Regions from separate parts of the Photorhabdus sp. RM323S genome, predicted to be linked through region 2. Evidence: predicted binding sites of a transcription regulator. Region 2 holds the regulator's gene; the other holds the start of a gene.

Region 1 (6,555 bases), on a different contig from region 2:
CAAACCAACCGATATAGAGCACAGCAGTACCGATAAAGACCATCGGCAAGTTATGCGGTTTAAATGCCTCTTTCCCAAAACCAGTGCGTTTTCCCAGTAAGTAAGCACCAACCAATCCAGCTACAGCCGCATTAATATGTACAACTGTGCCACCAGCAAAATCCAACGCACCATCCTGTGAAAGAATACCACCGCCCCAAACCATATGCGCCATAGGCAAGTAAGAAAACGTCAACCACAGCACACTGAAAATTAACAAAGCCGGAAAGCGAATACGTTCCCCTAACGCGCCAATAATCAAAGCGACGGTAATACAAGCGAAAGAACCCTGAAATGCCACATGAATTAACTGATAGAAACTGCCGCTTAAGCTCGTGAGTGCCAAATTCTTTAACATTATTTGACTAAAACCACCAAAAAAACCATTTCCTAGTTCAAAAGCCAGACTATAACCGTAGATCACCCACAATACACACACCAAAGCAAAGCTCACCATAACCTGAGCCATCAACGATAAAACGTTTTTGCTCCGCAACAATCCACCATAAAATAGAGCAATTCCAGGAATTGTCATAAACAGCACAAGTACTGTACAAATCATCATAAAAGCATTATCAGCACTATCAGCAACGCCTTCCGCTGCCTGAGATAATGACGGAAAGAAACTGGCCACAATACCGGTAGCCACAGAGAATTGTCTTTTCATATATATCGTCTCTATCAGTGAATTACAGTGCCGCATCGTTAACCTCACCTGTTCTGATACGGATAGCCTGTTGTAATTCGATGACAAAAATTTTACCGTCGCCAACTTTTCCGGTGAAAGCCGATTGCTGAATTGCATGAATTACCTCCTCAACTAACTCATCTGCTACAGCAATATCTATCTTTACTTTAGGTAAAAAATTGACGCTATATTCAGCTCCACGATAAAGCTCCGCATGCCCTTTCTGACGACCAAATCCTTTTACCTCTGTTATAGTCATCCCTTGAACACCAAGATCAGAGAGAGATTCCCTAATATCCTCCAATTTGAATGGTTTTATAATTGTCGTAATGAGCTTCATATATCCCCCGCCATCCAGCTATTATGTTTGCAATAAGGAAATAGCAAGAGGTGTGCCAGAAATTAAAAATATATAAAAATCAAGTAATAATAGAGTAAATAAAAACCACGGAGAGAAGAAGAGAGGAGAGCAACGAATGTACCCTCCGGTTAGCGCACCAAATTAGTGCAAATATGCTTAGATCACCATCTCTTTCTCAGAGATTGTGCCACATTCATTTAATGTATCGCTTACTTGTTGTAACTGATACATCTGATAGTAACGTCCACGTCTCACCAATAATTGTTGATGGCGTCCTTGTTCAACAACTGCACCACGATGCAGCATCAGAATAGTATCAGCCTCCACAATAGTGGACAGGCGGTGAGCAATCACGATCAGTGTTGTTTGCTGACGAATCAATCGTAAAGCCTGTTGTACTGCTTGTTCCGTACCAGAATCAATATTTGCTGTCGCTTCATCAAGGATCAAAATTTGCGGTGCTTGCACTAACACTCTCGCCATAGCAAGCAATTGTTTTTGACCGGCTGACAACGTATTGCCCTGCTCTCCCAAGATAGTATGAAGGTCATCAGGAAACGTACGCACTAACTTAGCTAATTGCACAGTTTCCAGTACCTGCCAAACTTTCTCTTCTGAAATATTCCGACCAAGCGTAACATTGTTAAAGAAAGAATCAGCAAGAACAACAGGATCCTGCTGAACCATTGCCACACCATTGCGCAATACCGAATGAGACAAAGATGATACAGGCCGACCATCAAGGTAAATCTCCCCTTTCTGCCACGGGTAATATCCCATCAGTAAATTTGCCAGCGTACTTTTTCCACTACCGGTATGACCAACTAAAGCAACAAAACCATAAGCCGGAACCTGTAAGTTAATATCTTGTAAAACTATTTTGTCATCACGGTAGGAAAAACTGACATTTTCTATATCAATTCGACCACTGGATAGGGGTTGACTATCCATGCCATAACCTTGTTGAGGACGATCCATTAATTCAAATATCCTCTCACCAGAAACTACAGCCTGTTGCAGGATTGATTGCTGAGAAGTCAGTTCGATTAGTGGTTCATTCAACCGCCCCAGATAATTGATAAAAGCATACAATACCCCGACACCGATCACTCCTGCTCCACTGAACCCAAACAACACAATAAGACCGCACAACACCATAGTAGACAATAAACTCAGTAATGGACGTAACAACATCCCATCTAATCGCAGTGCCTGCATTCTTGCTTTAAAATGAGCACGATTTGTTGACAACATCCGTTCACCAAAACGAGCCTGCTGCCGGAACTGCTGAACAACACTCATGCCATTGATGACCTCATTAAAATTATCATTAATATCAGCTAAATAACTGCGTACCCGCCGGACAATTGGCGTACTTAGATGCTGATATATCGCCATGACAATCAACACGATAGGAAAAATAAGCATTGCAATCAGTGCCATACGCCATTCCAACACAAACATAGCAATCAGCATCGTACCAATCAATGCAATGCTGCGGAATACCGCAGGAACCACATTGACATAAAGATCTTTAATGACCTCAGTATCGTTCGTTACACGGGAAATCAATTGCCCTACCGGTTGATTATCAAAAGCACTCAGAGGCTGACGTAATGCTGCATTCATCACATCAGTACGAAGTTGCTGAACCACATCAACTGACACTTGATTGAACACCAAAGCCTGGAAATAGTGTAATGCGGCCGTAATCAGTTGCAGAGCAATAAAGGTTACAGACAGCCCAATAATCACCCTTGTTGGCATATTACCCGTTGCAACCATATTATCGATAAAGTAACTAATCAGAATCGGACCACTCACTTCCGCAATTGCAGCCCCCCACAGCATGAGTACCGCCAGCCCCAACGGCTTACGATAATTTTTTCCATAAACCAGCAAACGTTTCAGAGACGGCCACAATCGGTGAACCTTAGTCATCTTTCTCTCCCTCGGTGGTTTCCTCGTCATCCAATGCTGCTTCAAGCTGCTGATAATGGTACATATCACGATACCATCCTGGCTGCTCCACCAGTTGCTGATGCTGCCCTTGATGTATAACAGAACCTTGCTGCATCACCAGAATATTATCAGCATCAGTTAATGCAGACAGGCGGTGGGCACTAATAATAACCGTGCGTTGTTGTCTCCACTGGCTGAGGTTTTGTAAAATATTGTGTTCAGTTTGCCCATCAACCGCAGATAAAGCGTCATCCAGAATCAAAATCTCTGCATCTAAAAGCAATGCTCTTGCAATAGAGATGCGCTGCTTCTGCCCACCAGAAAGCATCACTCCACGTTCGCCCACTTCCGTCTGATACCCTTCAGGTAAACGAAGAATATCTTCATGAACATTAGCAAGACGGGCAACTTCTTCGATCTGTTCCTGTGTTGCCTCAGGACGTCCCAAAGCAATATTCCCAGCAACTGTATCTGAAAATAAAAAAGGAATTTGATTGACAACGGCAAATCGTGCTCGCCATTCATCTAACCGGATATCTGCAATTTTAATCGACTGGAAAAGAATTTCCCCATCAGTCACATCAAACTGTCTCTGTATCAACGCAAATAGTGTGCTCTTACCGGAACCAGTTGGGCCACATATCCCCAGTAACTGCCCAGGTGATAAGCAAAAGTTAATCTGGCTCAGAATTGTTTTGTTACTTTGCGGATAATGAAACGCTTTGATATTCACATTCAGAATACTACGCTCAGGAGATAAATGACGGTTACCATCCGCAATAACCGGAGGCTCCTGCAATAAGCTACGGATACGGCTGTATGCAGCACTTCCCCGTTCAACGATATTAAACATCCAGGCTAGCGCTAACATTGGCCAAATCATCAGGCCAAGGTACATCACAAAGCTAGTAAGCTCCCCAAGAGTCAAAACACCATTCAGCACCATCCAACTACCACCACCGATAGCCAGAAAGTTTGACATACCGATAGCAATAAAAATTGTCGGATCAAATCGGGCATCCACCCTAGCAACATACATATTCTTACGACCAGCTTCCACAGCAACCTGTTCAAACTGATTTGATTGCAGATCTTCAAGACCAAACGCCTTGATCATGCGAATGCTGGTCAGACTTTCCTGAGCCTGGTTATTCAGAGCAGAAAAGGCACCTTGTGCAGATTTAAAGCGATGATGAAGTTGATCACCATATCGTTTAATGATGATTGCCATAATCGGCATAGGTAACAAAGACAATAAAGTTAACTGCCAACTAATTTGTACACTCATCATAATCAGCACTGCGCAACCCATAACCAACGAATCAACTAAAGTGAGCACCCCCTCACCCGCAGCAAATACCACACGGTCCACATCATTAGTCGCACGGGCCATCAAATCACCCGTACGGTGACGCAGATAAAACTCAGGGGTTTGTCGGCTAAGTTGCCGGTAAAAATTATTCCGTAATTTAACCGCTAATTGATATGACGCCCCAAACAACCACAAGCGCCATATATAACGCAGAATATAAACAATCAATGCAATGACCAGCATAACACCAATCCACACCATCAGTTGGTGAGATGACATAGAACCAGCACGGATGCCGTCAACAATAACGCCCACCAGATATGGAGGAACCAGTAGCAGAATAGAGATGATAATAAGCAGAGTCACTGCACCAAGATAGCGACGCCACTCGCTGCGGAAGTACCAGCTTAATTGAGAAAATAATCTCACACGCGTATATCCTGAAATAAAAATAGATAGTATAAATGTTGAACGACATTCAGAATAATGAAGTTAACTCATTGAGTAATCATTAGTTAATCTGGTATCGGTAATGCTGTAGTGTACTTGATTTTTTCCATTGCAAAGCTGGATGTAACATCAATCAATCCCGAAACACCATTAACCATGCGCTTGTAGAAGAGATCATAGCTTTTCATATCCACAACTTCTATATGCATCAGATAATCACATTCACCGGCCATACGGTAAAAAGCCAAAACTTCTGGCATTTGCTTTATAAATGCAACAAATTCCTCATACCAACTACTGTTATGCTGCTGAGTTCTGATCATGACAATCACTGTCAACCCTAACCCTAATTTTTCACTATCAAGCAAAGCAACTTTGCCAACGATATAGCCTTCGTCTTCAAGCCGTTTTAAACGTTTCCAGCAAGGAGTAGAGGTAAGATTAACAGCTTCCGCCAATGCATTCAGAGACAAGCTACAATCTTTCTGTAGTAATTTAAGCAATTTGCGGTCTGTTTTATCTAACATAGCCACCTCTTATAGAAAATTTTTCCATAAAGAAACCACATATTAAAAAAAATAACAATCCATTTCTCTCAGTATAAAGTTAATCTATTCATCATCAATCATATTCTAATTCAGAGTTAACAATTTATGTCGCACCGCTGGACAACCAAAGCAATCAAAGAGATTCAGGCAGATTACCAACGCAGTTCTGATACTCATCTCATCCGCCTTAATTTACCGGCTTTTCCAGGTATCCATTTATATCTGAAAGATGAAAGTACCCACCCGACCGGCAGTCTAAAACACAGGCTTGCCCGTTCTTTATTCCTTTACGCACTTATCAATGGCTGGATCAAGGAAGGTACTCCAATTATTGAATCCTCATCTGGTAGTACTGCTGTATCTGAAGCCTATTTTGCCCGTCTACTTGGATTACCTTTTATTGCTGTTATGCCTTCATACACCGCAAAACGTAAAATTCAAGAAATTGAATTCTACGGCGGTAAATGCCATTTTGTTAATCATTCAGCGCAAATCTATGACGAATCTGAACGACTAGCAAAAGAATTAAATGGTCATTATATGGATCAATTTACTTATGCTGAACGTGCAACAGACTGGCGGGGTAATAATAATATTGCTGAAAGTATTTTCCGCCAGATGAAAATGGAACCATTTCCTGAGCCAAATTATATCGTTATGAGCGCTGGCACTGGCGGGACTTCCGCAACATTAGGACGCTATATCCGTTACCAGGGGTATAACACCAAGCTGATTGTTGTTGATCCAGAAAACTCCGTATTTTATGACTGCTACCGTCAAAATTGTTGTGATATTCGTGGCAATTACAGCAGCAAAATTGAGGGTATTGGCCGTCCCCGTGCAGAGCCTTCTTTTATTCCTACAGTTATCGATGACATGATACAAATACCAGATTGCGCCAGCATTGCAACGATTTACTGGCTGGAAACATTACTGGGCAGAAAAGTTGGAGCATCTACGGGGGCCAATGTTTGGGGTACACTCCTGCTTGCCAATCAAATGCATGAACGTGGAGAACAAGGAGCAATAGTCACCTTACTGTGTGACAGTGGTGAACGTTATCTCGACACTTATTACAACCCAGATTGGGTAAAAAATAATATCGGCGATATCTCACCTTACCTCAAGCAGCTACCCAATCTCCAGGGTTATAAGTAACATAACCGTTTTATTCCAATGAGGATGTTACAATGAA
Region 2 (6,555 bases):
CAGATTCGGTTACCGTGGCCAGCCCTGTTGAAATGGGCTGGCTGAATTAACGGTGAAGCTCACCGGCAGCTTCTGGTTGGTAAAGTAATTCTAATACTTTGACCCGGGTTTCTTCGCCGTTTGGCAATTTCCAACTGATTTCGTCGCCAATACGAAGGCCCAATAATGCTGCTCCCAGAGGCGCCATAACAGAAAGCTGGTCTGAACTGTCTTGCAGTGACGCAGGGTAAACCAGAGTGCGCACCCGCTCTTCACTGCTTGTCAGATCAAGGAAGCGAACCCGGCTATTCATAGTCACAACATCTGATGGAATTTCTGCTGGAGGTACAATCTCTGCACGATCCAGCTCCTCATTCAAAGCGTCAGCGATACTAGTATCTGCAAACGCTGGCTGTTCCAACAGGGAATCTAAACGTTCTGCGTCTAATTCGTTGATGATAATTGCTGGTTTAGTCATACCACACTCCAAATGGAATCCAACACAAAATAACACCCCGCACCGTGAGGAGGGGGGTGTTATTTAAAATGATTAACCTGATAGTAGGCTGTTCTTACTGGAAAAGAAAGAGATCATGATCACGAACTGTTTTGTGTTGCTAATGAAAGCAGTTAAGAACATGATAAGCCAGAGAGGAGGGGGAGGTTATTCTTCGTCAAATCCTGCATCAAATAGATTAATAATAGCGGCAAGAGCCTGTGCTTCATCTGGGCCACTGACTTCAACTTCAATATAGCTGCCTTTTTCCGAATCCAGCATCAGCATGGCAATCACGCTGCTGGCTTCAGCTTCAACATGGCTATCATTGCGCAAGACAACATGAGATTCAAAGAGCTGTACCAGATCATACAGCTTCATTGCTGGCCGGGCGTGCATTCCCAGCCGGTTTTTGATTTTAAGTTTCTGCTTGACAGTCATTATTTCCGCTTTTCAAGAGTACGGTGGCGTGACTGTACGTTTTTTCCACGGGAGCGGAAATAGTCAGCCAGCTGCTCTGCCACATAAACAGAACGGTGTTTACCGCCGGTGCAGCCAATAGCCACGGTCAGATAACTGCGGTTATTGGTTTCAAGCATGGGCAGCCAAAGTTCAAGATAACTGCGGGTCTGATAGATGAAGTTATGCACTTCTGTATGGCGGTCGAGAAAAGCGGCTACGGGACGATCAAGACCCGTCATTGGCCGCAGCTTTGGGTCCCAGTGTGGGTTTGGCAGGAAACGTACATCAAAAACATAGTCGGCATCAATTGGAATGCCATGTTTGAAGCCGAAAGATTCAAAGACCATTGTCAGCTCACGTTCCCGTTTGCCCAGCAGACGGGTCCTTAGCATCTCAGCCAGTTCATGGACTGACATTTCGGAAGTGTCGATAATCAGATCAGCTCTTGAACGAAGTGGCTCCAGCAGATCGCTTTCTTGATCAATCGCGCTTTCCAGAGAAAGGTTTTTGCTTGATAGTGGATGCAGACGGCGGGTATCGCTATAACGGCGGATTAGTGTATTACGGTCAGCATCAAGAAACAGTAATTGCGGTGAGAAACTGGCTGGTAGTTTAGTCAGGGCTTCTTCGAAAACTTCGGGGGATTCCGGCATGTTTCTTACATCAATACTGACAGCAGCGGAAATATCTCGGTCAGCCAGCGTATTGGCTAATTCCGGCAGCAACACTACCGGCAAGTTGTCTACACAATAAAAACCCATATCTTCCAGTGCGCGCAAGGCAACGGATTTACCCGAACCGGAACGGCCACTGACTATCATCAGCACCATGAGACGACTCCCCTTAATTTCTCAGTGGTTATTATTATGAGCCACTGTTATCTGTTGCTCTCCATTCATTGCAACAGCTATTCAGTGATAATTGCATAAAGTTCTTCATCACTTTGTGCCGATCTTAAACGACGGCAGAGATTTTTGTCTGCAAGGCGTTTGGCAATTAATGACAATGTGTGTAAGTGTGTCTGGCATTGATCGTTTGGAACCAGTAAAGCAAACAGCAAATCGACTGGTTGATTATCAATGGCATCGAAAGCAATGGGTTGTTCCAGATTGAGGAAAACGCCAACAGCTTGATCTGAGCTTTCTTCATCCAGCTTACCGTGAGGGATAGCAATACCACTGCCAATTCCAGTAGTGCCTACTTTTTCTCGGGTCAATATTGCTTCGAATACGATATTCTCGGGTAATTTAAGCCGTTTAGATGCCAGCTCACTGATAATCTCTAAAGCCCGTTTTTTGCTCGAACAATGTACATTATTACGTGTACACTCAAGGGAAAGTACAGAGCTTAGTAGTAAATCTGCTTGGTTATTCATTCTTCTATTCGCTTAGGTGCTTAATTGATACCGGATGTCATAGGTTAGCTGTGGCATCCGGTATTTGTGCACTGTTTTACAGCAAAACTCCGCTGTTTTTACTACAGCCATTGTTAAATAACTGTTAATGTTGTCTCAGTTTATCTTTATGTTTGGTTAACTGACGAGCCAGTTTATCGACCAGTCCATCAATTGCTGCATACATATCTTCATGTTCTGAGGATGCGTGCAACTCGCCTCCGTTAATATGTACCGTGGCTTCGGCGATTTGTTGTACCTTTTCCACACGGAGGATTACCTGAGTCAGGTTGATCCTATCGAAATATTGATCCAGCTTGCTGCATTTTGCAGTGATAATGTCGCGTAATGCATCAGTAATTTCAATATTGTGGCCAGTTATTTTGAGTTGCATATTGTCTTCCTTCTCTGTTCATTTCAAACCAGACGCTTACGTTGGTTTGATGGCGGAATGGATAACGACTCTCGATATTTTGCGACAGTCCGTCGGGCAACCATAATGCCTTGATCGGCTAGCATGCTCGTCAGTTTGCTGTCACTTAATGGTTTGGCGGAGTTTTCCGCTGCTACCAGTTTTTTCACCAAAGCCCGTATTGCAGTTGAAGAGGCTTCGCCTCCACTTTCTGTATTAACATGGCTGGAGAAAAAATACTTCAATTCAAAAATGCCACGTGGGCTGTGTAGGAATTTCTGGGTAGTCACCCTGGAAATGGTAGATTCATGCATATCAACCTGGAAGGCAATGTCTGCCAAAACCATGGGCTTCATATATTCTTCACCATGTTCAAAAAATTCCTGTTGCTGTTCTACAATGCAGCGCGTAACTTTCAGCAGAGTGTCATTTCGGCTTTTCAGGCTTTTGATAAGCCACTTAGCTTCCTGTAGGTTATTGCGGATAAACTGGCTGTCACTTTCATTGTGTGTATGTTGCCCAAGTTCTGCATAATGCTGATTAATGTGTAAACGCGGAATACTATCTGTATTCAATTCTACTTGCCAGTGCTCACTCTCTTTTCGAACCAGCACATCAGGGATGACATACTCTGATTCACCTGTGTTTACCGCCAAGCCAGGTCTTGGTTCAAGTGACTGAATTAAATCAATTACCTCTTTCAGTGTATCTTCTTTTAAGCGACTTAAGCGGATTAAATTGCGGAAATCCCGATTACCCAGTAACTCCAGATGTTCGCAGACGATCAGTTTCGCTTCTTCCAGATAAGGTGTTTCTGGTGGGAACATTGATAGCTGGATCAGTAGACAATCTTTCAGATTACGGGCAGCGACACCGATAGGATCGAAATGTTGCACTCGTTTGAGCACGGCCTCCACTTCTGTCAGAGTCAGTTGATCGTCGCCAATACTGGCAAGGATATCCTCTAGTGGTACAGTAAGGTAGCCTGTATCATCTACGGCATCAATGATTGATGTGGCAATTGCCGCGTCTGTTTCTGTGAAAGGGGTCAGTCCTGCCTGCCACATCAAATAGTCTTGCAGGGTTTGGACTGTTTCACCTTGGTAAAGCGGCAGGTCGTCATCACTATAGTCATTACGTGTACCGGAAGGTGTACCCGCTGTATAAATTTCATCCCAGCTGGCATCCAGTGGCAACTCATCTGGCATATCCTTTTGTTGCAGGGCATCAAGTGTATCCATAACGTCAGTTTCGTCGTCAGGAGACTCCTGATTACTGATTTCTTGATGATCTTCATCCTGCTCAAGCAAAGGGTTCATTTCTAACGCTTGTTGTATTTCCTGTTGAAGTTCAAGCGTAGAAAGTTGCAACAAACGAATGGCTTGTTGGAGCTGTGGTGTCATAGCCAGTTGCTGACTGAGCCTGAGTTGCAAACTTTGCTTCATAGCGTTAAATCAATTCTCCTGGCTGAATTAGAGCCGGAAACCTTCGCCTAAATAAACGCGCTTAACCTGTTCATTATTAAGGATATTATTCGGTGTGCCATGAGCAATCAGCTGCCCTTGGCTGACAATATAAGCACGCTCACATACATCCAATGTTTCACGGACGTTATGATCTGTGATCAGGACGCCTAACCCATAATCTCTCAAATGTTGAATGATCTTTTTGATATCGATAACTGAGATTGGATCTACGCCGGCGAAAGGTTCATCCAGCAAAATAAATTTAGGGTTGGCTGCCAGCGCACGGGCAATCTCTACGCGGCGACGCTCACCACCGGAAAGTGATTGACCGAGATTGTCTCGCAGGTGGCTGATATGGAACTCCTCCATCAGCTCTTCGGCACGTTCCTTCCGTTGCTCCTGAGTCAGATCCTGACGGATCTCCAATACGGCCATCAGATTGTCGAAGACGCTCAGACGGCGGAAAATAGAAGCTTCCTGAGGCAAGTAGCCAATACCACGGCGCGCCCGTTCGTGAAGTGGCAGCAGGCTAATATCTTCGCCATCAATGGTAATAGTCCCGGCATCCCGTGCAACAATGCCTACGACCATATAAAAAGTCGTGGTTTTCCCTGCACCGTTAGGGCCAAGCAGGCCAACAATTTCACCGGAGTTCACGTTTAAGCTGACATTTTCAACGACCTTACGGCCTTTATAAGTTTTTGCCAGGTTTTCTGCGTTTAGTATTGCCATATCTCGTTATTTACTCTTGTTGTTAACCGCAGGGTCTTCTTTTTGTAACTGAGAAGGTAACAGAATGGTTGTCACTCGTTTACCTTTGTCACTGAACGCTTCCATTTGCTGGGTTGGGACCAGATAGGTGATACGGTCGGCTTTTATATTGCTGTCTAACTGTTCAAGGTAAGCGTTGCCGGTCAGTGTAACCAGCTCTTTATCCATTTCGTAACGCATTTTAGAACCGTGGCCTTTGATTGGTTTACCGTTATCTTGTAGCTGATAGAAAGTTACCGGATTACCAAATGCCTCAACAATCATTTTCTTCGAATCACCGTCTGGTTGGGTTACAACAACTTTGTCAGCGTGGATATCAATAGAACCCTGTTTAATGATCACATTTTCTGTAAATGTGGAAGTGTTCCTTGTTATGTCAAGAGATTGTTTAACAGAAGCAATAGAAATCGGTTTCTGTGTATCATCTTTCAGTGCCAGAGCGGGAAGGCTGGCAGTAAAAATGGCACTGGCAATAACAGCATTACGGATTTTGTTGTTCATGTTGGATCTCATAGTAGGTGTTAACCTTTTCAATCAGTTCAGCGGTTTTGTTCCGCAGATTGCCACGCATTTTCATACCGACGGACTTCAATCCTACGCCAATCAGTGTGACCTGATCGTCGGATGAAACATCCTGAGTTACCAGATTGACGATAGCATTTTCTGTGGTAATACGCTGTAATTGTGCCGTATCAGTCAGGCTGTCAACCTGCACATCTCCGTAAAGATAGAGCATTTTGTCGTTGGTCAGTTTGGCTTTGTTCGCACGAACTGTCCATGTAGCAATGGCGTTTGAGTCATATGTTGTTAATACCGGCTTGGTAAACCAGGTAAGTTTTGACTCAGCATAATTCTGGACGTCATCGGCGACCAGTTTATACGTCAGCTTACCCGTAGGATCATAAACAAAGGTTATGGTTTCCTGACTTTGGTATGTTGGCTGACTGTTATCTGTAACAGAAGATGAGTTAGTCTCGTCTGAATCAGATAAGTTCCAGCCAATTAACGCAAGGGTGATTAACGCCAGTATTATGGTCAGCCAGGATTTGATTTTATCCATTCTCGTTTCGTTTCAACCTACTATATTGATAATCCTTTGGCCTCTTCCAGCTTATTCTGAGCGAAAAGCACCAAATCACAAAGCTCTCTTACCGCACCGCGACCCCCAGCAATCCGGGTGACATAATGTGCTTTTGGTAATAGCAGTGGATGCGCGTCTGCCACAGCGACAGATAAGCCCACTTGTTCCATGACTGGCCAGTCAATCAGATCATCACCGATGTAAGCAACTTGTTCTGGTGTTAGTCCCAGTTTATCTAACAGTTCTCTATACGCCAAAACCTTATCACTTTGTCCTTGGTAAAGATGTGTAATGCCCAGTGTGTTTGCTCGATCTTCCAGCAATTTTGCCTTACGGCCGGTAATAATAGCGACTTCGATTCCTGAAGTAATCAAGCAGCGAATCCCGTAACCATCACGAACGTTAAACGTTTTCAATTCTTCGCCGTTATTGCCCATATATATCAGGCCATCAGACATCACACCGTCAACGTCGCAAATCAGCAGACGGATTCTA

What was found. The regulator sigma-54, encoded in region 2, starts transcription at its own class of promoters, with help from an activator protein. The targets are predictions, from matches to a motif close to GTTGGCACANNTTTCGCTNT.
Region 1: a site for sigma-54 is predicted at 1,108-1,127, ahead of glnK (P-II family nitrogen regulator). Genes of this name have one in related genera too.

Annotation. Positions count from the first base shown of each region.
Region 1 covers NZ_JBHFKZ010000011.1:31,029-37,583, reverse strand. Annotated here, with positions in the region: gene amtB (ammonium transporter AmtB) at 1-706, opposite strand, end outside; gene glnK (P-II family nitrogen regulator) at 729-1,067, opposite strand; gene ACGF7G_RS07480 (SmdB family multidrug efflux ABC transporter permease/ATP-binding protein) at 1,245-3,029, opposite strand; gene ACGF7G_RS07475 (SmdA family multidrug ABC transporter permease/ATP-binding protein) at 3,022-4,791, opposite strand; gene ACGF7G_RS07470 (Lrp/AsnC family transcriptional regulator) at 4,878-5,339, opposite strand; gene ACGF7G_RS07465 (PLP-dependent cysteine synthase family protein) at 5,466-6,518, shown strand; gene queC (7-cyano-7-deazaguanine synthase QueC) at 6,551-6,555, shown strand, end outside.
Region 2 covers NZ_JBHFKZ010000050.1:17,887-24,441, forward strand. Annotated here, with positions in the region: gene rnk (nucleoside diphosphate kinase regulator) at 47-457, opposite strand; gene npr (PTS phosphocarrier protein NPr) at 644-916, opposite strand; gene rapZ (RNase adapter RapZ) at 916-1,767, opposite strand; gene ptsN (PTS IIA-like nitrogen regulatory protein PtsN) at 1,845-2,312, opposite strand; gene hpf (ribosome hibernation promoting factor) at 2,437-2,724, opposite strand; gene rpoN (RNA polymerase factor sigma-54) at 2,748-4,187, opposite strand; gene lptB (LPS export ABC transporter ATP-binding protein) at 4,215-4,940, opposite strand; gene lptA (lipopolysaccharide ABC transporter substrate-binding protein LptA) at 4,947-5,480, opposite strand; gene lptC (LPS export ABC transporter periplasmic protein LptC) at 5,461-6,039, opposite strand; gene kdsC (3-deoxy-manno-octulosonate-8-phosphatase KdsC) at 6,060-6,555, opposite strand, start outside.